Regions from separate parts of the Parafrankia sp. BMG5.11 genome, predicted to be linked through region 1. Evidence: riboswitches for the same ligand, from Rfam matches in the RefSeq annotation. Region 1 holds a riboswitch; each other region holds the start of a gene.
The links. A riboswitch is a leader RNA that binds a small molecule or an ion and turns the genes downstream of it on or off. The one in region 1 is predicted to bind cyclic di-AMP.
Positions count from the first base shown of each region.

Region 2: another riboswitch for cyclic di-AMP. It lies ahead of E0504_RS13330 (transglycosylase family protein); the one in region 1 lies ahead of E0504_RS36180 (C40 family peptidase).
Region 3: another riboswitch for cyclic di-AMP. It lies ahead of E0504_RS13535 (C40 family peptidase); the one in region 1 lies ahead of E0504_RS36180 (C40 family peptidase).

Region 1 is NZ_SJXI01000063.1:378-8,240, reverse strand. Features, by position in the region: gene E0504_RS36200 (cation-translocating P-type ATPase) at 1-2,013, shown strand, start outside; gene E0504_RS36190 (hypothetical protein) at 2,626-3,054, shown strand; gene E0504_RS36185 (DUF305 domain-containing protein) at 3,146-3,745, shown strand; cyclic di-AMP (ydaO/yuaA leader) riboswitch at 4,545-4,672, shown strand; gene E0504_RS36180 (C40 family peptidase) at 4,907-5,803, shown strand; gene E0504_RS36175 (M56 family metallopeptidase) at 5,955-6,884, opposite strand; gene E0504_RS36170 (BlaI/MecI/CopY family transcriptional regulator) at 6,881-7,273, opposite strand; partial or broken gene E0504_RS36165 (transposase) at 7,781-7,863, opposite strand, start outside.
Region 2 is NZ_SJXI01000017.1:20,645-28,507, forward strand. Features, by position in the region: gene E0504_RS13310 (FAD:protein FMN transferase) at 1-638, shown strand, start outside; gene E0504_RS13315 (response regulator transcription factor) at 665-1,354, shown strand; gene E0504_RS13320 (cell wall metabolism sensor histidine kinase WalK) at 1,435-2,958, shown strand; gene E0504_RS13325 (SDR family NAD(P)-dependent oxidoreductase) at 3,078-3,968, shown strand; cyclic di-AMP (ydaO/yuaA leader) riboswitch at 4,340-4,516, shown strand; gene E0504_RS13330 (transglycosylase family protein) at 4,529-4,906, shown strand; gene E0504_RS13335 (MFS transporter) at 5,223-6,785, shown strand; gene ppc (phosphoenolpyruvate carboxylase) at 6,824-7,863, opposite strand, start outside.
Region 3 is NZ_SJXI01000017.1:67,321-75,183, forward strand. Features, by position in the region: gene E0504_RS13515 (tRNA adenosine deaminase-associated protein) at 1-368, opposite strand, end outside; gene E0504_RS13520 (MurT ligase domain-containing protein) at 697-1,950, shown strand; gene E0504_RS13525 (type 1 glutamine amidotransferase) at 1,947-2,699, shown strand; gene E0504_RS13530 (PHB depolymerase family esterase) at 2,798-3,466, shown strand; gene E0504_RS13535 (C40 family peptidase) at 4,435-5,541, opposite strand; cyclic di-AMP (ydaO/yuaA leader) riboswitch at 5,547-5,753, opposite strand; gene E0504_RS13540 (hypothetical protein) at 6,538-6,927, opposite strand.

The sequences.
Region 1 (7,863 bases):
GGCGGGCACGGCGACCTGTCGATGGCCGGGATGGTCGCCGACATGCGCCACCGATTCCTGGTGGCTGTGATCTTCTCGGTCCCGATCCTGCTGTGGTCGGCGATCGGCAGGGACGTGCTCGGCTTCGAGGTTCCCGCCCCGCTTGGGCTGCGCGACGACGTGTTCCAGCTGTTCCTGAGCCTGCCAGTGATCTTCTGGGCTTCGTGGATCTTCTTCGACGGGGCGTTCAGAGCGCTACGTGCGCGGACCCTGGACATGATGGTCCTCGTCGCCGTCGCGATCGGTACCGGCTGTACGTACTCCCTGGTCGTCACCCTCACCGGCGGCGGCGAGGTCTTCTACGAGGCGGCTACCGTGCTCGCCGCCTTCGTGTTGCTGGGCCACTGGTTCGAGATGCGTGCCCGCGGCGGCGCCAACGACGCGATCCGCTCGTTGCTGGAGCTGGCGCCTGAGAAGGCGTTGGTGCTACGGGACGGCGAACCTGTCGAGGTGTCGACCGCGCAGGTGGTCGTCGGGGACCTGCTGCTGGTCCGGCCGGGCGGCAAGATTCCGGTCGACGGAGTGGTCGCTGACGGCGAGTCCGACATTGACGAGTCGATGGTCACCGGCGAGAGCCTGCCCGTCCACAAGGCGCCGGGTTCCGAGGCGATCGGTGCCACCATCAACACCACCGGCACCCTGCGGGTCCGAGCGACGAAAGTCGGCGTCGACACCGCCCTGGCGCAGATCGTCTCCCTGGTCCAGGAGGCGCAGAACAGCAAGGCTCCCGGCCAGCGGCTGGCTGACCGGGCCGCGTACTGGCTCGTCCTGATAGCCCTTATGGGCGGGCTCGCCACCCTGCTGGTGTGGCTGCTCGCCACCGACCGACCGACGCAGGAGGCGGTGCTGTTCGCGATCACCGTCGTCGTCATCACCTGCCCGGACGCCCTCGGTCTGGCCACCCCGACAGCGATCATGGTGGGCACCGGACTGGGTGCCGGCCGGGGCGTCCTGTTCAAGAACGCGACAGCGCTGGAGACCGCTGCCGGCGTCACCGCGGTTGTCATGGACAAGACCGGCACACTGACGAAGGGCGAGCCCGAGGTCATCGACGTCGAGACGATCGACCTCCCCGAGGAGGACCTGCTGCGGTTGGCGGCTGCGGTCGAACGGGAATCCGAGCATCCGCTCGCGGCGGCGGTCGCCCGCCGTGCCGACGCGCGCGGCATGCCCCGGCACCACGCCGAGGCGTTCCGCAACGTCCCGGGGCAAGGCGCGGTGGCCACCGTCGACGGGCACCGCGTCGCGGTCGGCAACAGCCGGCTGATGCGGGCCGAGCGCGTCGCGCTCGGCGACGCCGCCCACCGGCTGGACGCCCTCGCGGCCGACGGGCGCACGGCCGTGCTGGTGGCGGTCGACGGGCGGATCGCCGGCATCGTCGGGTTCGCCGACACACCGCGGCCGACCGCCGCGGCGGCGGTTGCCGCACTGCACGACGCCGGCGTCGAGGTCGTGATGCTCACCGGCGACAACCTGGGCACGGCGCAGCGGATCGCGAAGGAACTCGGCATCGACACGGTGATCGCCGAGGTCCTGCCAGGCGACAAGGCCACCGAGGTCGCCCGGTTGCAGGCGGGCGGCCGACGAGTGGCGATGGTCGGCGACGGCGTCAACGACGCTCCGGCGCTGGCACAGGCCGACCTCGGCATCGCGATCGGCGCCGGCACCGATGTGGCGATCGAGACCGCGGACGTGGTGCTCATGCGCTCCGACCCGCTCGACGTGCCCGCCGCCCTGCTCATCGGCCGCGCCACCGTCCGCAAGATGCGCCAGAACCTGGCCTGGGCCGTCGGCTACAACGCGGTCGCGCTGCCGATCGCCGCCGGCGTCTTCGAACCCCTCGTCGGGCTCACGCTACGACCCGAGATCGCCGCGCTGACCATGTCCGGGTCCAGCTTCCTGGTCGCGGTGAACGCCCTGCTGCTCAAACGGCAGAAGCTGCCGCGAACGTTGACAGAACCGGCCTCGGCTTAGGACCGCGGCGAGGTGGCCGCCGGTGCCGACACTGCACACCAGGATGTCGACCTGCTCGAACCGGTTGGCGAACTCGTGGCCCAGCCCGGCGTAGGCGGCAACGTTGTCCGGGGTGCGGTACTGGTCCGGGCAGTAAGACGTCAGGGCCGGGCCTGGTCCAGCCGCCCTCCGGGTTCCTCTGTGTACCCGGGGTTGGCGCCTTCCGGCTTGGCCCAGAAGCCCCTGCCGGAGTCGACGAACGGGTCGCTGACCCACATCACCGGGGGACCCACCAGCCCGTCCGGCCGCGGCGCACCCGCCGGCCTGGTACCTGGCGCGGGACGGTTGCAGACGCGCGAACCGCTTCGGGCGATCGGAGGTCGGTGCGGGCACGGACTCTGCTCCCCTCTACAAGCTTGGCGGCGAACTCCCGAATCGAACTACCACTACGGAGCATAGTAGTTTTCCTTCGGAGCGCCGCCGTGTGCATGGCCTTGTCGTGGCCCTCGGCCAGCGAGCCTCGGGGAGTCATGGCTAGGTAAAAGGGCTGATGGCCCCTTCTTGGGTGGCACCTCGCGCCCCCGCGGGCGAACGGTCATGGCGGCAACAACTATCTTGCGTAGTAGGCTCTGGGTGGCGGACGCGGAAGAGGGTGACGTGACGCGCTGCGAGACACCGGCACGACACGGCGCGCTCTGGGCTCGACTCACGCTCGTGTCAGCCGTCCTGCTCGGGCTGCTGGCGATGCACGCCGGCCTGGCCGCGCAGGTGCACGCGCTCGTTTCGCCGCCCTGTGTCCAGGGAACCGACCGTGACGTTCACCCGCACTGGTCCCACTCGCACGAGCCTGGGGCCGAACCCCACGGCCACCAGGGCGTGCTCTGTTCGGCGGTGTTCCGGGACGACCCCGAACCGGTTCACGGCGGCGAACAACACGGCCTGGCGGCCATGTCCACCCCCTTCGGTGCCTCTGCCTTCACCGGGACGCGTGGCGACCCACCGCAGACGCCGCCGCCTCGGTACGTGACCGACCTGTCTGTCTACTGCGTGTGGCGGCTGTGAGCGGACCTGCGTCGGACGTCACGCACGCCTGTCGGCGCGCTCGACGACTCCGGCCTCAGATCCGTTGGCAATCCGACACCGAGGACGACTCGTGCGAAGAAGACGCCACCTTGGACTCGCCGCCGTAGCACTGGCCCTGACAGCCACGCTCGCGGCGTGCGGGGGCGACGACACCCCGACGGGCCCGTCGTCCGCCACAGCAGGGAGCAGCAGTGAGGCCAGCGACAGCGCCCACAACAACGCGGACGTGATGTTCGCCCAGATGATGATCCCGCACCACCAGCAGGCCGTGAAGATGGCGGAGCTGGCACCCGACCGGGCCGCCGATCCGGCGGTGCTCGCGCTGGCCCAGCAGATCGGGACCGCGCAAGCACCGGAGATCGAGACGATGACCGGCTGGCTTGCAGCGTGGGGCGAACCCACCGCCATGCCCGGCGCCGGCGGTCATGGCACCGACGACATGGGAATGATGTCGGAGGGCGACCTGACCGCTCTCCAGACGGCGTCTGGTCCGAACTTCGACCGCATGTTCCTGGAGATGATGATCCGGCACCACGGGGGTGCGATTGCGATGGCACGCACCGAACAGCGGGACGGACAGTTCCCCGACGCCGTGGCCCTGGCCAGGACGATCGAGTCCACGCAGACCACAGAGGTCGAGACCATGAAGGGCCTGCTCGGTACCGGATAGCCGAGCAGGGCCCTGGGGCACCGGCCGCGCGCCGGTGTCCCAGGGCACCTCGGGTCCCAGGCGCGACACTCGGCACGACGAACGCGAACGTCGGTCGCGGCGAATGACCTGACGACGAGACAGCTGACGACCGGAACAGCGGAACGGCTGGGAGACCTCGAAGTCGAGGCCATGGACCAGGTGTGGGCCGCGAGCGGCCCTCGTGGCATGGCACCAGGCCGGTGCCGGAGACCGTCCTGCCGGAGATGGTGGCCTTAACGGCCCGTTTCGGACCTGCGAGCAAGGCGACGGGGCAAGACGATCCACCCGGACTACCCGACCGTTCATCGGACACCGCGGGCCGCAGCGGCTTTGGCGGCCCCGACAGACGTCCCGTCAATCCTTCCGACAGCCACCAGTCTCGATGATCAATGTCTTTCGGTGGTGGAGAGGTCAGCACCGAGAGATCCCCTCACCCCGGGCAACTATGTCTCGTAGTAGGTGCCGAGCCTCGCGAAGGGTGGGTGGTGTCCGGACGCAGTGCGCCGAATTGCTGTCCTGATCCTCGCTGCGCGGGCCCGGGGAGGCTTGGTTGGGTGGCGGTCTGACCGCGATCTGGTGATCGAAGGCACTCCAAAGGCGCGTCTACTCCGCTCGGCGAACCTAGATCTTGCTGGAGCGGCGTGGATGTCCGTCGAAGATCTTCTGAGATCTTCCGATTGCTACCTACTATGCTCTGTAGTTGGTAGTGTGTGCATCTGCTGCAGCATCGGACCGTACGCCGAATCCTGCCCCTGGTCCGGTGACCCCTCCGACTTGCATCTGGGGCAGGAGCGGGGGAACCACGTTCCTCCGGGCGTCGCCTCCTTCGATGCCCTTGGGGTGAAGCCGAATACGCACGGGGCGTTCGGCCGGGCTCCCAGCCCGAACCCGACAGCTCACCTCGCATCACCTCGCAGGCGTAGGGGAAGGATCACCATGGTGTCTGCGCAGAGTGCGCAGCTTGATGCAGAAAGACGCCGACAGGAGGGACGCGGTCGCCACCGGGCTCCGTCCGTCCCCACAGCGTCGAGCCGGGCCAGAGCGCGGGCCCGCGCTGTCGCAGCGGTGACCACTGGCACTGTCGTGGTCTCCGGTATGGCTCTCGCTGGATGTGCGCCGGAGCCCAGCTCGGACGGCGCGTTGGACGACAGCACGAACACCACGTCACTGACGCTCGCGACCCAGATCGGGTCCCGGGTGGCAGTCGACGGCCCCGTCCAGGGTGCCGCGGGAGAGGGCGCGTCGCGCACCGTCCTTGATGCCACGACGGACATCTCTGCACCGACTCTGTCGTCCAAGATCGACGTGGGTCTGCGCGTGACGAACCCCGACGTGACTGTCAACGCGGACGAGCCTGTCAATGTCGGCTTCTCGCTGTTCAACGAGGAGACCCACGCCCCGCTGGCGGACCAGCTCATCAAGGTACAGGTCAAGCTACCCACCGGCTGGGCGACCTTCCTGCACCTGACCACCGACGAGCGTGGCTTCGCCTCCTACACGGCCCGCGTCCTCATCACCACGAACGTCACGGTGATCTTCGATGGAACGGACGCCCTCCAGTCCGCCCGCTCGGAGAACGAGGCGACGCTGCGCGTACGCCCGGCCCCGCCGCCGGTATCTGTGCAGGGCACCAGCAATGCCGTGAACGTCGAGACTCCGGCGGTCGACGTCAGCATCCCGGCCAACACGCTCGGGGAGAAAGCCGTATACCTGGCGTCGCGGCAAGCCGGTAAGCCCTACGTCTACGGGGCGACCGGGCCGTACAGCTTCGACTGCTCCGGCCTGGTGCAGTACATCTACAAGCAGCTCGGCAAGACACTTCCCCGGACCACCGACCAGCAGTACGCGGCGACAACCAGGATCGCTCAGGGCTCCGAACAGCCAGGCGATCTCATCTTCTTCGGCCAGCCCGGCGCGATCTACCACATGGGGATCTACGCCGGTGGCGGGAAGATGTGGGTCGCGCCGAAGACCGGTGACGTGGTGAAGCTCCAGACCATCTGGGCGGACTCCTACTCGGTCGGTCGGGTGACCTGAGCCGGTTCCACTGGCCATCGTGGCCCGGGCGGCTTTCGGCGGCGAGGTGCCGGTGGTCGTTGCAACCGATCCCCTAGTAGGCCAGCCGGTCTGGTCTGACTCCCACGCCGCTGTGAAGGCCATGGTGCTGCAGGCGGTCGCAGCGAGACGATCAGACGCAGTGATATCCGAGCTCATTGAGGGCGGGAACCGTGGTCATAACGAGTGGCAGGAGGAGCAGCACGGCGACGATGAGGCTGCGAGCCACGACGGCGGGACGGGACAGGGGCGGCTCCGCGGTCAAGAGACGCAGTACCCGTTGCCGTACGCCGGTGTTCGCCATGCCCAGCACGGATGCTGGGGGAGCCGCGAGCCGTAGCACTGCTTCGGCGACGACGTGGGGAGCGCTGCGCCGGGCCGCGCTGTCGTCAGCGGTGAGTTCGACGAGTCGGCGTAGCTCCTCCTGTCCTGTCCCGAAGAGCGGCACGGCTGGGAAGGCTCCGGCCAGCACGGCTGCCGTCGTGAGGATGAGGTGGTGTCTGCCTGCGAGATGGGCGCGTTCATGCGCGATGACGGCGTCGAGTTCGGTGGGATGCAACGCTTGCAGCGCGCCTTCGGTGACGACGACGCCCCCGCTCCGGCCCGGTAGGCAGAACGCACTGCGATCAGCATGATCCAGTATGTAGATCCGAAGTGTGGGATGAAAGCGCCCGAGCAATCGGACGTCATGCCGATGACGGACGCGCGATCGACGGCCGGTGATGGTGACGGCGACGGCGACATGAAGGAGGCGGAGCGCCGCAGCGGTGCTCAGGACGACGCCGGCAACTCGTGGAGTCGTCCAGTGGATGGAGATCGTCAGGTTGTGGTTGGTCCAACCGCACCACTGGACAAGCAGAACCAGCGTGTCCCCGATCGCGTGCAGCGGTATGAACAGGAGCGTTGCGGCCAGTACCGCCACGGAGACCACGGAGATCATCGCGGCCAGCCACATGGCGACGGCGAGCCGCGGCGCACGGGACGTCCAGGAAGCAGCGCGGAGGGCGTAGGGCAGACCGTAGGCGACGAGGGCCGCGTACACCGCGAGAACACCAAAGATCATGATGGGGTGGGTTCCTCATCGTCGCGACCACGGCTGGAGGAGTGCCACTGCACCGCTTCGCGCAACGTCTCGTACTCCGCAGCATCCATGGCGTGCACGAAGTGGAGCAGCGTCAGGCCTCGGTCGTCCGCCCCGGAAAGCACGGATCTCATCAGCTGGGCGGTGTAGGCGCTGCGGCCCAATGCGGGCTGGTAGCGGTAGGAACGTCCGGCTCGTTCCCGGGTCAGCCACCCTTTGTGGAACAGCCGGTCCATGACGGTCATCACGGTCGTGTAGGCCAACGGGCGTGTTGGCGCGAGTAGTGCCCGGACATCACGGACAGCCACCGGCCCGCGTGCGGACCACACCCGGTCCATGATTTCGGCTTCCAGGTCGCCGAGTTGTTCCACAACTCCCCCTCGTACGGCACCCGACAAGCACCGCGTCCATCTCATCCCGCGCCTACGCGAGCGGTCCTGCTTGCCCCGGTCACCGCCTTCGGCTGCATCTGGACATCGCTGCGGCCGGTGACGTACGTCCATCCCCGCAGTCTTGCCCGTCGCCGGACGGACTGGCGTGGCTCGACCCCTTGTCGCCGATACCTACTATGGATCGTAGTTGCTGAGGTGAGTCTCATGGGGCGCAATCTACCCTAGCTTGGAGTGGAGGACGTCCCGAATGCGCGTGTGGGCCGACTTGCTCGGTGGTCCTGCCTGTGGGCCCAGGTGCCGGGAGGGTGCTGATCTGCTACATGACATAGTAGTTACGCCGCATTGGGGGCAACGAGAGGATGTGTGGGTGGATCGCGCCAGGAGGTACGTCGACCAGGCTCGTGAGGAAACGGCACTGCTGCTGGGACGCCGTCCGCGAGCGAGGGCGGAACCCGTCAACCTGATCGAGGCAAGATCTTGTAGGAACTACTGAGCTGGGTGTTCCGTGTCGGCGGTTGGCTGGTCGTGGGTCTGTTCGGGTGGGTTGATCCAGGCTGGTGTCGGCAGCG
Region 2 (7,863 bases), on a different contig from region 1:
ACCCCGCCTGGCGCGGGGACGGCACGCTGGACCCGACCGGGCTGGTCAAGGGCTGGGCGGCCGACGCCGCGTCGACGGCCCTGACCGCCGCGGGTGCCCCGAGCCACTGCGTCAGCGCCGCCGGTGACCTGCGGGTGCGGGGCACCTCGGGGTGGGCGCCGGGACGTCCATGGCGGATCGGGATCGCCGATCCGTTCGACCGGGCCAGGCTGGTCGCCGTGGTGGAGGGCACCGAGCTGGCCGTCGCGACCTCGGGGGTCGCCGAGCGGGGCGCGCACGTCGTCGACCCGCGTACCGGCGCCCCGGCGACGGGCCTCGCCTCGGTCACCCTCGTGGGCGCCGACCTCGTGAGTGCCGACGCCACGCTCGCGGACGGGTTCGCCACCGCCGCCCTCGCCGCCGGGCCGGAGGCGCCGGCCCTGCTCACCCACCTCGCCCGCCGGGGATGGGAGTGGCTGACGGTCGACACCACCGGGCGGCTCACGCACTCCGCGGGCTTCCCGGGCCAGGTCACCACGACCGCCGCGGGGCCGGCTGCCGAGACAGCCCCGCGGCCGGCCGTCCGAGCGACCGCCCCGAGGCCGGGCGCGCGAGCGACCGCCCCGAGGCCGGCCGCCGGACGTCCCGACGGGAGGTGACACTGACGGGAGGTGACACTGAGCGGATGGAGCGTCCCGTCCGGGTCCTCGTCGTTGACGACGAGGAGGCGATCACCGATCTCGTCGCCATGGCGCTGCGCTACGAGGGCTTCGACGTGAGCGCCGCGCATTCGGGGCAGGCGGCGCTCACGCAGGTCTCGCGGGAGCCGCCCGACCTGCTCGTGCTGGACGTCATGCTGCCCGACATCGACGGCTTCGCCGTCTGCCAGCGGCTGCGCAACGCCGGGCGGGACGTGCCGACGCTGTTCCTGACCGCCCGCGACACCACCGAGGACAAGGTGCACGGGCTGATGCTCGGCGGCGACGACTACGTCACGAAGCCGTTCGTGGTCAGTGAACTGGTCGCCCGGGTCCGGGCGATCCTGCGCCGGGCCGGAATGGTCGACGGCGCGCCGGAGCCGCTGCGCTTCGCCGATCTCGAGCTGGACCCGGGGACCCGCGAGGTGCGCCGGGCCGGGCGCCTCGTCGAGCTGACCGTCACCGAGTACCGGCTGCTGCACTACCTGCTGGTCAACGCCCGCAAGGTGCTGACCCGGGCCCAACTCCTCGACCACGTCTGGGGGCACGACTTCGGCGGTGACGCCCGGGTCCTGGAGACCTACGTCAGCTATCTGCGCCGCAAGATCGACGACGCTCCGCCGGCGCTGATCCACACGGTGCGCGGGGTTGGCTACGTGCTGCGCCTGCCGCGGTGAGACATCCGGCCCCGCCCCGGCGCGTCCTGCACCGCGTCCTGCACCGGCGCGTCCTGCGGCGGCATCTCGTGTCCTCGCGGATGGTCTCTTTGCGGGCACGGTTGCTGTTGGCCCTGGTCGGCCTGCTGGCGCTCGGCCTGATGCTCGGCGCGTTCGGCACCCAGAACGCCGTCGAGTCGTACCTGCTCGGCCGGCTGGACCGGCAGGTGCGCGACGCCCACCCGGTGATGGAACAGACCTTGCTCGGCGGCGACACGGACCACATGCCGTACCACCACGACGCCGACGACCGGGCGCCACGGTTCGGCACCGCGTTCCTCGTCGGCACCTACGGGGCGCTGTACGACAGCGCCGGCCGGCGAGTGGCCGAGACCAGCCCCGGCCCGAACGGCCCCGCGGCACCGACCCGGCGCCCGGCCGTCACCCAGAGCATGCTCGCCGCCGCCCCGGTGCGGCCCGACCTGGCGACCGCCTCCCTGTGGACGGTCCCCGCCGAAGGCGGCGGGGACAGGTTCAGGTTGCTCGCCGAGCGCTTCGGCAACGGAGACGTGCTGGTCGTCGCGGTGCCCTTCGCCGAGATGGAGACCACTCTCGACAACGTCACCAGGATCGAGATCATCGTGAGCGCGGCGATGCTGGTGGTGCTCGCCGCGCTGGCCTACGTCATCATCCGCCTCGGGCTGCGCCCGCTGACCCGTATCGAACACACCGCGGGCATGATCGCGGACGGCGACCTGACTCAACGGGTCACCGACACGGACCGCGGTACCGAGGTGGGGCGTCTCGGGCTGGCCTTCAACACGATGCTCACCGAGATCGAGGCGTCTTTCCGCGCCCGCGAGGCCTCCGAGCGGCGCCTGCGACGCTTCGTCGGGGACGCCAGCCACGAACTGCGCACCCCGCTGACGTCGATCCGCGGCTACGCCGAGATGTTCCGCAGGGGAGCGGCAAGCCGACCCGAGGACCTGGCGATGGTCATGCGGCGCATCGAGGAGGAGTCGGCCCGGATGAGCGAGCTGGTCGACGACCTGCTGCTGCTCGCCCGCCTCGACCACCAGCCCGACCTCGAGCGTGAACCCGTCGACCTGGCGGCCATGCTCCGTGACATCGCCGCCGACGCCCGCGCCGTCAGCCCGGGACGGACGATCGAGGTCGACGCCCCGCCGATCCTCGAGGTGACGGGGGACGGGGGACGCCTGCGCCAGGCCGTCGGGAACCTCGTCCGCAACGCGCTCGTCCACACCCCGCCCGAGGCGACGGTCTCCCTCACCGTCCGCGACGCCGACACGGACGCGGACGGCGACTCCGACGGCGGTGCGGCGGCCGGTGCGGTGGCCGGTGCGGTGGATGACGACCGGGAGGTCGTCATCTCGGTGATCGACCATGGACCCGGAGTCCCCGCTGACGCCGTCGACCACGTCTTCGAGCGGTTCTACCGCGCCGACTCCGGCCGCTCCCGCGACGCCGGCGGGACGGGGCTGGGCCTGTCCATTGTCGAGGCCGTCGCCGCCGCGCACGGCGGACGGGCCGAGCACCGGCCGACACCGGGCGGCGGCGCCACGTTCCGGCTCGTCCTGCCCCGCCCCGATCCCTCTTCGTCATGAGCTGGATCGGCTCCGTTCACCGCGACCCGCCAGGCTGATCTCGGCGCGGTCGGCCGGGATCCGTCCGGCGGGCGGGACTTGCCGTGCTGGTGAGGTCTCTCGGAGCTCGTGGAGGACGTGTGGTCACCTCGGCGGTCGTCATCACGGGAGCGGCATCCGGGATCGGGCGGGCGTGCGCGGAGCTGTTCGCCGCGCGGGGGTTCGGCGTGGTCGCCGTGGACGTCGACGAGGTCGGCCTGGCGGCGCTGACCCGAGCACAGTCGCGCGCCCCGCGGCCCGCCGTGGCCCCGGCGGATCCCCGGACCGCGGCGGATGCCGGTGCCGTGACGGGGGCGGACTCCCGGCCGGCGGGCGGGCCGGAGCCGCGGATCGTCCCGATGGTCGGGGACGTCTCGGTCGAGGAGACCGGGGCCGCCATGGCGGAGCTGGCGCTCGCGAGCTTCGGGCGGCTGGACGTCGCGGTGCTCAACGCCGGGATCGGCACGACGCTGCCGTGGGAGGCCCCGGGCGCGATCGACCGGCTGGACCGGATCCTCGCCGTCAACGTGCGGGGCGTCGCGATCGGGATCCGTTCGGTGGTCCCCGCGCTCCGGGCGGGCGGTGGCGGCTCAATCGTCGTGACCGCCTCCAGCGGCGGGTTGCAGAGCGAACCGGGGAACTGGGCGTACAACGCGTCCAAGGCGGCTGTGATCAACATGGTGCGGGCCGCGGCGCTCGACCACGCCGCCCAGAACATCCGGATCAACGCCGTCGCCCCCGGCCTGACCGAGACGGCGCTGACCGCGCGCCACCGCACCGACCCGGCGTCCACCGCGGCGGTGAGCCGCCGCATTCCGATGGGGCGCTGGGGGCAGCCGGGCGAGCTGGCCTCGGCCGTCTGGTTCCTGGCCTCCGCCGAGTCGTCCTACATCACCGGAACGACGCTGGTCGCCGACGGGGGCCTGACCGCGCACCACGGGGTCGTGCCTCTGCCGGCTCCGGAGGTTGCGCTGCCGACTCCGGAAATCTGACCCGGAACGGACGAAATTACGACTCGTCCGCATCAGGGGCCTGTCAACAGGTCTGGGTGGTGCCCGGACGAACGCCGGGACCATTTCCAACTTGATGCTCGCGCAACTTCTTCCCGGTTCACGGGTCGAATTCCTGCGCCGAGGTGAGCACGTCACCCACTCTCCGTGTCACCGCTCTCGGCCATCGTGGCGGGGCGGTCACGGTGATGGGACGGTCCGTTAAAGAGGAACGCGCCTGCGCGCGTGATACGCCGTCTACGGAGAATCTTCAAGGTTTCGATGGGCCATGTGGTGCTCGCCACAGAGCCTTGGCAATTGTTGGTCCGTTGTGTGTAACGTCTGCGCCGTGCTTTCGTTCAGGAAAGCGCGCACCGGGCGACACGCCGAATCCTGCCCCGCCCGGTGAACAACAAACCTCAGGGCGGGAGCGGGGGAACCAACCTTCGGGCGTCGATCACAGACGTCCTCGGGGTGAAGTCGCGTAGCGCGACCGGGTAAATCCCAGCCCGAACCCGACAGCTAACTTCGCAGGCGTGGGGAGGGGCATCACTTTGTCCGTTATGGCTTCGCGTGCTCGTAAGACCAGTCGTTCCATCCGCCGCGGCCGTGCGCTGCTTGTCGCACCGCTCCTCGCCGCCACGATCGGCGGCGGAATCGCGATGTCACAGCCCGCCAGCGCCGCGGGTCGGCCGGACGCACACCGCTTCCTGAGCGCGGTTGTGCCCTGCGAGTCCGGCGGTAACCCCCGCGTGGTCAACGAGATCGGCGCGGGCGGCCTGTTCCAGTTCCTGCCGAGCACCTGGCGCGGCGTCGGTGGTCAGGGTCTCCCGCAGAACGCAAGCGCCGCCGAGCAGTGGAAGCGCGCGCACATCCTGTACGCGCAGCAGGGAACCAGCCCGTGGTACGCCTCGAAGAGCTGCTGGGGCCCCAAGCTCTGACCCAGCCCCCAGCCCCCAGGCTCTGACGCGGCCCGTCGAATGAATCTGACGCGGCCGTCGAATGGAGCAGACAGGTGACGGACCAGCCTGGCTGAGCCCTGGCTGAGCGTGACAGATGGTCCGTGGAACGCGATCGGTGGCCCGGGTGTCAGTGTCGACACCCGGGCCACCGGCGTTTCGGTACCACCGGCCGCGTCGCACGAGCGCGAGGAAGCACGAGCGCGAGCGCGAGGAAAAGAGACCTGCCGTACGCTGAACAGTCGTCCGCCCGCGCACCTGCGGCCGAGTTGGCGGCGGCCGGAGAGGTGGGTTGTCGATGGCCGAGCCGACCAGCCGCCGCAGGTTCGCCGTTCTCGCGATCTGCTGCATGAGTCTGCTGATCGTGGGGCTGGACGGCACCATCGTGAACGTGGCCCTGCCCGCACTGCGCCGGGATCTGGGTGCGTCGCCCGCGGGCCTGCAATGGACGATCGACAGCTACACCCTCGTCCTGGCCAGCCTGCTCATGCTCGGTGGTTCCACCGGCGACCGGCTCGGCCGCCGCCGGATCTTCCAGACCGGACTGGCCCTGTTCACCGCAGGCTCGCTGCTGTGCAGCCTCGCGCCCGGGCTCGGCTGGCTGGTGGCCTTCCGAATGGTGCAGGCCGTCGGCGGCTCGATGCTGAACCCGGTTGCGATGTCCATCATCACCAACACGTTCACCGACCCGCGGGAACGGGCCCGCGCCATCGGTCTCTGGGGCGCGGTGATCGGGATCAGCATGGCACTCGGCCCGGTGCTCGGCGGCATCCTCGTCGAGACGGTGAGCTGGCGGGCGATCTTCTGGATCAACATCCCGATCGGGCTCGCCGCGCTGGTGCTCACGCACCGCTTCGTCCCCGAGTCCCGCGCGCCGAGCCCACGCCGCCTGGACCCCGTCGGACAGCTCCTTGTGATCGCCGTCCTCTCGACCCTCACCTACTCGATCATCGAGGCGCCCGCGGCCGGCTGGACGTCCACCGAAACGCTCGTCCTGTTCGCGGCGGCGGTCGCCGCGGCGGCGCTGCTGGTCGGCTACGAGTCGCGGCGCACCGAGCCGTTGCTGGACGTCCGCTTCTTCCGCAGCGCGCCCTTCTCCGGCGCGACGGCGATCGCGGTGTGCGCGTTCGGCGCCCTCGCCGGCTTCCTCTTTCTCAACACGATCTATCTGCAGGACGTCCGTGGCTACTCGGCGCTGCACGCCGGCCTGCTGACCCTGCCGATGGCGCTGGCCACCCTGGTGGTCGCGCCCCTGTCCGGCCGGGCGGTGGGCCGCTTCGGCCCGCGTCCGTCGCTGCTCGCCGCGGGTGTCACCCTGACCGCCGGCAGCGCGGCGATGACGGGCCTGTCCCCACAGACCTCCGTCACCACCCTGATGGTCGCCTACGTCCTCTTCGGGACGGGCTTCGGCCTGGTGAACGCGCCGATCACCAACACTGCGGTCTCCGGGATGCCGCTCGCGCAGGCCGGGGTCGCGGCGGCGGTCGCCTCGACGAGCCGCCAGGTCGGCCAGTCGCTGGGCGTGGCCGTGATCGGCTCCGTCGCGGCAGCGACCGCGACGGTCGGGGCCGTCGGCGACGGCCCGGGAGTCGGGATCGACCCCACCAGCACGGCCGCCTGGTGGGCGGTGGTCGCGGCCTGCGCCGCCGTCCTCGCCCTGGGGTTCGCGACGACGGGCACCTGGGCCCGGCGCACCGCGGACCAGACCCGGTCCCGTCTCCTGACCACCCCCGCTCCCGGGCAGGCCGCCACCCCGCAGGAAGGGACCCAGCAGGTTGCCACCCCACCGGCCGCGACCCCACAGGCTGGGAACCAGCAGGCCGCCCACCCGGTGACCGCCGAACCGGAGCCCAGCCCCTGACCCACCACCCGCCCGGCCCTGCGCCCGCGCTCTGACGATCAGCCCGTGTTGCGGAGGCCGGCGGCTATTCCGTTGATGGTCAGCAGCAGGCCGCGGCGAAGCTGAGGGTCGGCGGTGTCACCGGCCGCCCTGGTGCGGGCCAGCAGGGAGACCTGCAACGCGTGCAGCGGGGCCAGGTAGGCGTCCCGGACCAGCAGCGTGTGGCGCAGCACCGGCGCGGTCTCGAGCAGGCCGGCCTGCCCGGTGACGGCCAGCACCTCCCGCACCGTCCGCGCGTGCTCGTCCCGGATGACGTCGAACAGCGCGGCCGTGGCCGGGTCGACCAGCGCCGAGACGTAGCGCTGGGCGATCGCGAGGTCCGACTTCGCCAGGGTCATCTGGACGTTGCCGAGGAACGTCCGGAAGAAATGCCACGAGCGGTACATCTCGGCCAGCTCCCCGCCCGCGCCGGCCTCGCGCGCCGCCGCCAGCCCGGAGCCGACCCCGAACCAGCCGGGCAGGATGATCCGGGCCTGCGTCCAGCCGAACACCCAGGGGATGGCCCGCAGGTCCGCCAGCCCTCCGGAGCCGCCGGGCCGCCGCGAGGGGCGGGAGCCGATGTTGAGGTTGCCGAGCTCCTCCACCGGCGTCGCCGCCAGGAAGAACGGAACCAGGGCCGGGTCGGCGACGAGGGAGCGGTAGGCGTCCTTCGCCGCGTCCGCGACCGCCGTCATGGTCCCGTTCCAGCCGGCGAGCGCCTGTTCGGTGAACCGGGAGGTGCGGTGCAGGACGGACGCCTCCACCACCGCCGACAGGGTGATCTCCAGGTTCTGCCGGGCCAGCTGCGGCAGGGTGTACTTGTCCGAGATCACCTCGCCCTGTTCGGTGACCTTGATCGGCCCGTCCAGGGTGCCGAACGGCTGGGCGAGGATCGCCTCGCCGGAGGGGCCGCCGCCGCGGCCGACCGATCCGCCGCGGCCGTGGAAGAGCCGCAGCACGACCCCGTGGGCGCGGGCGGTGTCCCGCAGCTCACGCTGCGCCTTGTGGATCTCCCACTGGGACGCGGTGATGCCGGCGTCCTTGGACGAGTCCGAGTAGC
Region 3 (7,863 bases), on a different contig from region 1:
GTCCCGAGATCCGCCAGCAGGTCGAGGTCGCCGACGGGGGACGCCTGGCCCACCGGGGCGTCGTCCTCCGAGTCGTCCTCGAGCGCCACCATGGACGGGAGCGCGTCGGCGAAGAGCCGCTCGGCGAGGTCGGAGCTCAGCAGGACCCGGCGGTCCGAGAGGAAGACCTTCGGATCGGGGTCCTGCGCGCCGATGCGCACGATGGCCAGGTACTCGTCGTCCTCCTCGACGAACGCGATGACCGTGCCCGAGGAGAGGTCGTGCATGGCGTCGACGAGCGCGTCGAGATCCTCCATGTCGGCGATGTCGAGGTCGTGAGCCGTCCATCGCTCGCCGTCACGGGCGATCGCTATCCCCTTGGTGGTCACTGTCTGTCCTCACGTCCCTTCCCGCCGGGTCCTCACGTGTCCTCACGTGATCTGTGCGTCCGCCGACCCGGGGTGATGCCCCATCACTTCTGTGATTCTCACCTCTGGGTGTCCTACTCATCCACCTGGGGCGGTGGTTGCCCGCTCATGAGTGCTCCCGGACACTCGGCCGGGGGCTCGGGTCAGGGCTGGGTCTACCCACTTGGCGGCCCACCGCCGCGGGCGCGGGACGGCCGCGAGGCGGCGTGCATACCGCGAACCGCGCGAACGGCGCACAGCGCGGGGTGGGCACCGGCGGCGGGTGCGGGCATGGCAGTCTGGAGGAGCGATGATGACCCCCCTTCCACGCCGCCGGTTCTCCGCCCGTACCCAGGCCGCGCTCGCCGTCGAGCGACTGGCCGCTGAGGCGTCCCGCCGCCTCGGCCGGGGCTCGGGCGAGATGATCGGCGGCAAGCTCGCCCTTCGGATCGCGCCGGACGCACTGGCCGAGGTCGGCTCCAACCGGCTCACGGCGTGCGTCTCGGCCACGAACGGCAAGACGACCACCACCCGGCTGCTGGCCCGCGCGCTGGGGACGCTCGGCCCGGTCAAGTCGAACAGCGGGGGCGCGAACATGGCGCCCGGCGTGCTGGCGGCGCTGTCCAAGCCGCCCTACGACGCGGCCGCCGCCCTCGAGGTCGACGAGATCTGGCTCCCCAAGGTGGCGCGGGCGATCGAGCCGCGGGTGGTGCTGCTGCTCAACATCTCGCGCGACCAGCTCGACCGGTCCAACGAGACGCGACGCATCGCGGCGCTCTGGCGCGAGCTGGGCGCTGACCTGCGCGACACCGTCGTCGTGGCGAACGTGGACGACCCTCTTGTGGCCTGGTCCGCGATGACCTGGTCCCGCCAGATCTGGGTGTCGGCGGGGCAGAACTGGACCGCCGACGCGATGGTGTGCCCGCAGTGCGCCCGGCTGCTGCACCGCAACGCCACCGGCTGGTGGTGCGAGTGCGGCCTGGCCCGACCGGAGCCGATCGTCTCCGTCGCCGGGCTGGGCGAGCTGATGTGGTTCGGGCGGCGCATTCCGGCGCACATCGACCTGCCGGGGCGGGTGAACCTCGCGAACGCGGCGATGGCCGCGGCCGCGGCGCGCGAGTTCGGCGTCGACGTCGAGGACGCGCTCGCCGCGATGCGTGGCATCGGTGACGTGCAGGGCCGCTACCAGGAGGTGCCGCTGGGCCCCGACGGGAAGCTGGCCCGCCTCCTGCTCGCGAAGAACCCGGCCGGCTGGGTGGAGATGATGGAGCTGCTCAACTCCGCCCCGCCACGTCCGGTGCTGATCGACTTCAACTCGCAGACGGCGGACGGGCGCGACCCGTCCTGGATCTGGGACGTCCCGTTCGAGCGGCTCGCCGGCCGCCAGGTGCTCGTCACCGGAGGCCGCAAGGAGGACATGAGCGTGCGGCTCGCCTACGCCGAGGTGCCCCACACCGTGCACGCCGACGCCGAGGACGCCGCGACCGCGGCGAACGACAAGGCGCTGGACGTCGTCGCGAACTACACCGCCTTCCGTGATCTGCTCGTGCGGACGACCCGGTGAGCCGCGAGTCGGCGACCCGGATCGCCCTGATCTACCCGGAGCTGCTCGGCACGTACGGTGACGGCGGCAACGCGATCGTGCTCGCCCAGCGGCTGCGCTGGCGGGGGCTGCGGGCGGAGATCGTCGAGGTGCCGGCCGGCGAGGTGGTCCCGGCCGACTGCGACATCTACCTGCTCGGCGGCGGCGAGGACGAGCCGCAGGTGCTGGCCGCGGACGGCATGCGCCGCAACCGTTCCCTGACCCGCGCGGTGTCGGGCGGCGCGGCGGTGCTCGCGGTCTGCGCCGGCTACCAGGTGATCGGGGCGAGCTTCCCGGCCGGCAACGGCCGGGTCCACGAGGGCGTCCACCTGGTGGACATGGAGACCCGCCGCTCGTTCGACCCGCCGGACGTCCCGCCGCCACCGCGCGCCGTGGGCGACATCGTGGTGGAGCCCGACCAGCGGCTCGGCCTGCCGACGCTGTACGGGTACGAGAACCACGGCGGGCGCACCCGCCCGCTTCCCGGGTCCCGGGGCATCCCGCTCGGCACGGTGCGCCTCGGCGTCGGCGACGGCACCCCCGCGCGCACAGACGGCATCGTGGACGGGAAGGTCATCGGCACCTACCTGCACGGGCCGGTGCTGGCCCAGAACCCGGCCCTGGCCGATCTGCTGCTGACCTGGGTGCACGGCCGGCTGGCGCCGCTGGATGCGCCGGTCGAGGCGGACATGCTGCGCCGGGCGCGGGCGCGGGCGCTCGCCGGCGGCTGAGTGGGCGCCCGCGGACGGCTGGTAAGTGCCACCCGACGTCGTCCCGCCCGGGTCCGCGTTGACGCGCTGGGCTGAATCCGGCGATTTCCGGGGGCCGGGTGTGGTTCGGTTGGATCGTGGCGTCGAATCCCCTTGCCGGCTGGTGGGGCAAGAACAAGAGAAACGTGATCATCGCCGGGGTGGCACTTGTGGCCATCTGGTGGCTCGTCGCGGCCAATGGCCGTCCCAAGGTCGAACGGGTCACAATCCCGGATGGCTATCCGTCAGCCGACCGGGAACTGCTCGTTCAGGCACCCTCCAAACCGAATGACCCGTTGCCCCTGGTAATCATCCTGCACGATGACAATACGGATGCGAGTTCACTGGAACATGACAGTGACGCGTCGTCGCTGGCGAACCGCCGTGACTTCGCGCTCGCCTTCCCGGAGGCGGTCGCCGGTACCTGGCGACTCGACGACCCGAATGGAGCGGACCAGCAGTACCTGCGCGACGTCGTCCGCTACATGGACGAGGAACGCACCGACATCGACCTGAACCGGATATACGTCTGGGGTATCGGGGAGGGTGCGCGGCTCGCCCTGCTCGCCGCCTGCTCGCCCGGCCCCCCCGTCTACGCGGCGGTGGGCGTCGTGGGACAGTTCGAAGCGGAGCCCGGCCCCACCTGCGACAACGTCACCCAGCACGGGCGGGTTGCCGAGACGGACTGGGACAAAAAGGTCAGCAGCACGTTGTGGGACTTCTCCCGCGACCTTCGCCGGAAGGTCTGACCCAGCTTGGTTCGGTGCGCTGACCAGACAGTTCGCGCTAGTAGCAAAGAACTAGTCATTTAACAGATTGGCCGGCCGCCGGCCCCGCCGGGGACGGCTTGCTGGCCATTTCGGGGCTTGCGCCTGCCGCGGCCGTGTGGGCCGAGGGTCCGGCGCGGAGGTGCGCGTTCGCCGCGCGGAGGGGTCCTTCGAGTTTTCCCGGAGCCCCGGCCGTCCCACCCCGCGCGGGGTGGGACGGCCGGGGCTCGAGCGGTCCGTCGACGTCGCCGGGAGGGGGGTAACGGCCCCGACGGACCAGTGGGCGGCCGGAAGGCTTGAGGGGGTCCGCTGGCCGCCGGCCCGATGGGGGGGGGATCGGACAGACGGCCAGCGGAGTCCAGGGCCTTCCGGCCGGACGGACGTCAGATGGGGGGGGATCTGACGTCCGTCCCACCGGAAGGATCTCGGATCGGTGGGGTGCGGTTGACTTTCGCGTGGGCTGGTGCTGGTGCTGGGTTGGTTCGAATGGGGGTGTTGCTGCCTGATAGTGGCAGTCTGGCCGGCTAAAGCTACATCTACGCTACTTATGACGAAGTAGAATGATGCCGCAACGGCCTACCGTTCATGGCTGCCGGCCAGCTCATCGATGGCGCCACGTGGCGGAAGCATCGCGGAAGGTGTCGAAATCTGCCCGCGGCAGAGCTACTCCGGACATTCCGCAGCACAGACGTTCTGAGCAGACGTGACACCGGCGGTCCGGTACAGGGGACCTGGTGAACTCCGGAAGACCCGCCGGGCCGAGGTTGATCCCGACAACCCCGACCCGGCGGCGGAGCCGCGCGCGACCGGAGGGGGAGATCGCGCTGCGGCTCGTTCCGGGGGACGGGGCGTCTGCGTTCGGGCAGCCCCGTCCGAGCGGTGCGTGGGCTTGTGGAACGATCGACGTCGAGAACAGCCAGTCTCCTGGCTGGGCCGTGGGCCCGCCGTTCTCAGGTGACGCGGCCGACCAAGTACGAGGTCGTGTAGATCGTCTGAAGCTTGACGACATCACCAGTGCGGGGCGCGACCCACATCTTGCCGTCGCCGGCGTAGATGCCCATGTGGTAGATGTTGCCGGGGCTCCCGAAGAAGATCAGGTCGCCGGGCGCCTTGTTGTACTGGGAGATATGGGTGGTGGCCGCGTACTGCTGGTCGGTGGTACGCGGCAGGCTCTTGCCGAGCTGCCGGTACACGTACTGCACGAGCCCGGAGCAGTCGAAGGAGTTGGGGCCCTCGGCGCCGTAGACGTACGGCTTGCCGGCCTGCAGCGAGGCCAGGTAGACGGCCTTCTCGCCGAGGGTGTTGGTCGGCAGGTTGACGCTGACCACCGGGGTGTTGACGTTCACGCCCGTGCGGTCCGCGCTGCGGGAGGCCTGTGCGGGCGGCGGAGCCGGGCGGACGCGCAGCGTGGCGTCGTTCTCCGAGTGCGCCGACTGGAGGGCGTCGGTGCCGTCGAAGATCGCCGTGACGTTCGTGGTGGTGAGCACCTTCGCGGTGTACGACGCGAAGCCGCGGTCGTCCGTCGTCAGGTGCAGGAAGGTCGCCCACCCGGTCGGCAGCTTGACCTGGACCTTGATGAGCTGGTCCGGGATCGGGGCCTGGGTCTCCTCGTTGTAGAGCGAGAAGCCGATGTTGACGGGCTCGTCCGCGTTGACCGTGACCTCGGGGTTCGTCACGCGCAGGCCGACGTCGATCTTCGACGAGAGAGTCGGCGCGGAGATGTCCGTGGTGGCGTCGAGAACGGTGCCCGAACCGCCGCCGGTAGCGGTGGCGGCCTGGATGGCTCCGTCGACCGCCAGCCGGGACCCGATCTGGGTCGCGAGCGTCATCGGGGCGGTGTTCGTGCCGTCGTCCAGCGCGACGTCCGAGTTGACATCCTGGGCGCACCCGGCGAGCGCCACCCCGGAGACCGCGACGGTTCCGGTGGTGATGGCCGCGACGGTACGGGCCCTGGCTCTGGCTCGGCTGGACGCCGTGGGGGCGGACGGCGCACGGTGGCGGCCGCGCCCTTCCTGCCGGCGTCTCTCAGCATCAAGCTGCACACTTTGCGCAGACAACGTTGCGTTCCTTCCCGTACGCCTGCGAGGTGAGCTGTCGGGTTCGGGCTGGGCTGCCCGGTCCATAGCGCGACCTTCACGCGATGGACTTCACCCCTAGGCCAGCGCCGTGTCGTGGCGCCAGCCGGTGGAGGTGGGTCCCCCGCTCCTGCCCGTGGTGACGACTCGGAGGGGACACCAGGACCGCGGGCAGGATTCGGCGTTCGGTCCGGTGTTGTCGTGACGTCGGAAGCGAGACTAGTCCACACGGATGGTGTGGGTAAACACTAGTCCTCCTCAACTACGTCGAGTGTGCAAAGAAGTGCCCCTTGCTGCGCCGCATCTGCCCAGGTCAGGAGGGGTGCTGAGCCTTCGGTCACGTTTTCGGACGCCCACACGAGGATCACGTCCCAACACGTTAGGTGACCAGAACTTCCTGGCTTGCGCGGGGGTTTCCCGTACCGGCCGACCGGGCTGGGACTACCCGCGGAGCCCCTCACGGGCCCGGTTCGCTCCGTCCCCGGCCCGTCTCTTCCCGCCTCGATCCGGCGGCCGCGGACGACCGCGCGGCCCGATCCCCAGGACCCCTTCGCGGTGCTCCTGGGACGTGAACGGATCGACGCGCCGCCCGCGGGCAGGCACCCCCCGGAAGCTCCACCGGGCCTCGCTGCCACCGCGCACCGACCTGGCACCGGGCCCCGAGTCCCGCGGGCCTGGCCGGCCAGGCCCGCGGAAGTTCGTCAACTACCGGATCGGGCCAGTCGTCGTGAGCGTCCCGCTCGCCCTTTGGTATCCCGCTCGCCCTTTGGGGGCCGAACCCGGTCTGATCGCGCCCCGAAAGGGCGAGGCGGACACCAAACGGCGAGGTGGACGGCCCATGGGCGGACACGCGAGCCACCCGCCACCAGGCCGGGCCAGGGGCCAGGGGTCAGGGGCTGATCAGGGGCTGAGAGGAGGACCAGGGGCTGAGAGGAGGAGGAGGAGGAGGAGCGTTCGACGCCCGGCGGGGACCGCCGCTCAGCGAGCCCGGCCGTTGCGCCGGGTCAGGAAGCCGGAGCTGTTGAGGACCTGGAGCTCGATCTCGAGCTGCTTCACCTCGGGCGGCAGCGAGCGGTGGCTGCCGTGCAGGGCCTCGACGGCCGCGCGGGCGTGCTCGGCCAGGTCGTCCAGGGCCTGCTGGCGCTGGCGCATCCGCGCCCGTTCCTCCTGGATGGTCCGGACCGTGTCCTCCTGCCACTGCCGTGTCCGGATGAGGTGCTCACCGGCGTCCGCGGCCTGGCGCTCGGCATCCTCGAGCCGGCTCAGCAGGGCGTCCAGGGCCTCGAGCCGGCTCGCCAGCTCGGCCATCAGGTCCTCGCGGTCGGGCAGTACGGAGATCTCGTGGTGCTGCGGGCGTGGGTGTGTCATGCCCGGCTCCGGCGGCTGGCAGCGGCACCGGGCCGGCCCATGGGCGTCGCGGCGCGGTCCGGCAATGCGTGGGATGTGCGCCACCACGCCACTCGCGACCGTCGCCGAAGTTCCGACACGGTTGGTTACGTTAGTCGACGCATCGGGTTTCCGGCATGCGGTCGGCCGGATCCGGCCGTCGGCCAACAGACGGCGACGGAGACGGGTGTCGCGTATCGGGTGTCGACCAACGGATACCCCTGTCTGCGCGGGATCAACCCGACTTGCCGCGCGGGCAGACGACGCTCGGACTCGATACCCACAACACCCCGTACCACCACGGGATGCGGCCAGAGGCGTCGGAAGCGGATTCGGCCGCTCCCGGCCGCGGGTCTCGCTGACGATGATGGTTACTGTGAGTAATATCTCTGGCTTCGGTGTCGGCTAGGTCGCGGGCTCCGGCACCCCGGCCGGGCGCGGCATACGCGGTATACGGAGCGCGGTTTCCGTTGATCGGATGGAACGGGCTGTCGGGCACTGCGGCCACCATCGGTGAGATCGTCGGACAATCGAATCGGGCGGCGCGAATCTGGCGCCTTCCCGATCTCCAGCCGGAACGGCTACGCGCAGCGCTGATCGGATCGATGCCTATCCGATCGGCTGATGGCCGCTTGGCGGGTCCTCCCTGCTGGGCTGATTCGGCGTGGTCTCCCACCCGTTCCTGGTGAGCCGTACCGCCGCGCCGGGAGACCGATCCGACGACCTGCGTCGGACGGCCAGAGACCAGAGCTGTGCGGCGTCGCAATGACCGGTCGCCGGCGCGGTTCCGCGGTCGTGAGCGGGTCGACGCGAAGTCAGGAAGCGGCCGCGGAGTCATACGGAGGGCGAGGTCCGTTCAGCAATCCTGGTGGTGCACTCGATGTTGTTCCAGGCCCGGTGGGGGCGTCGAACGGCCGG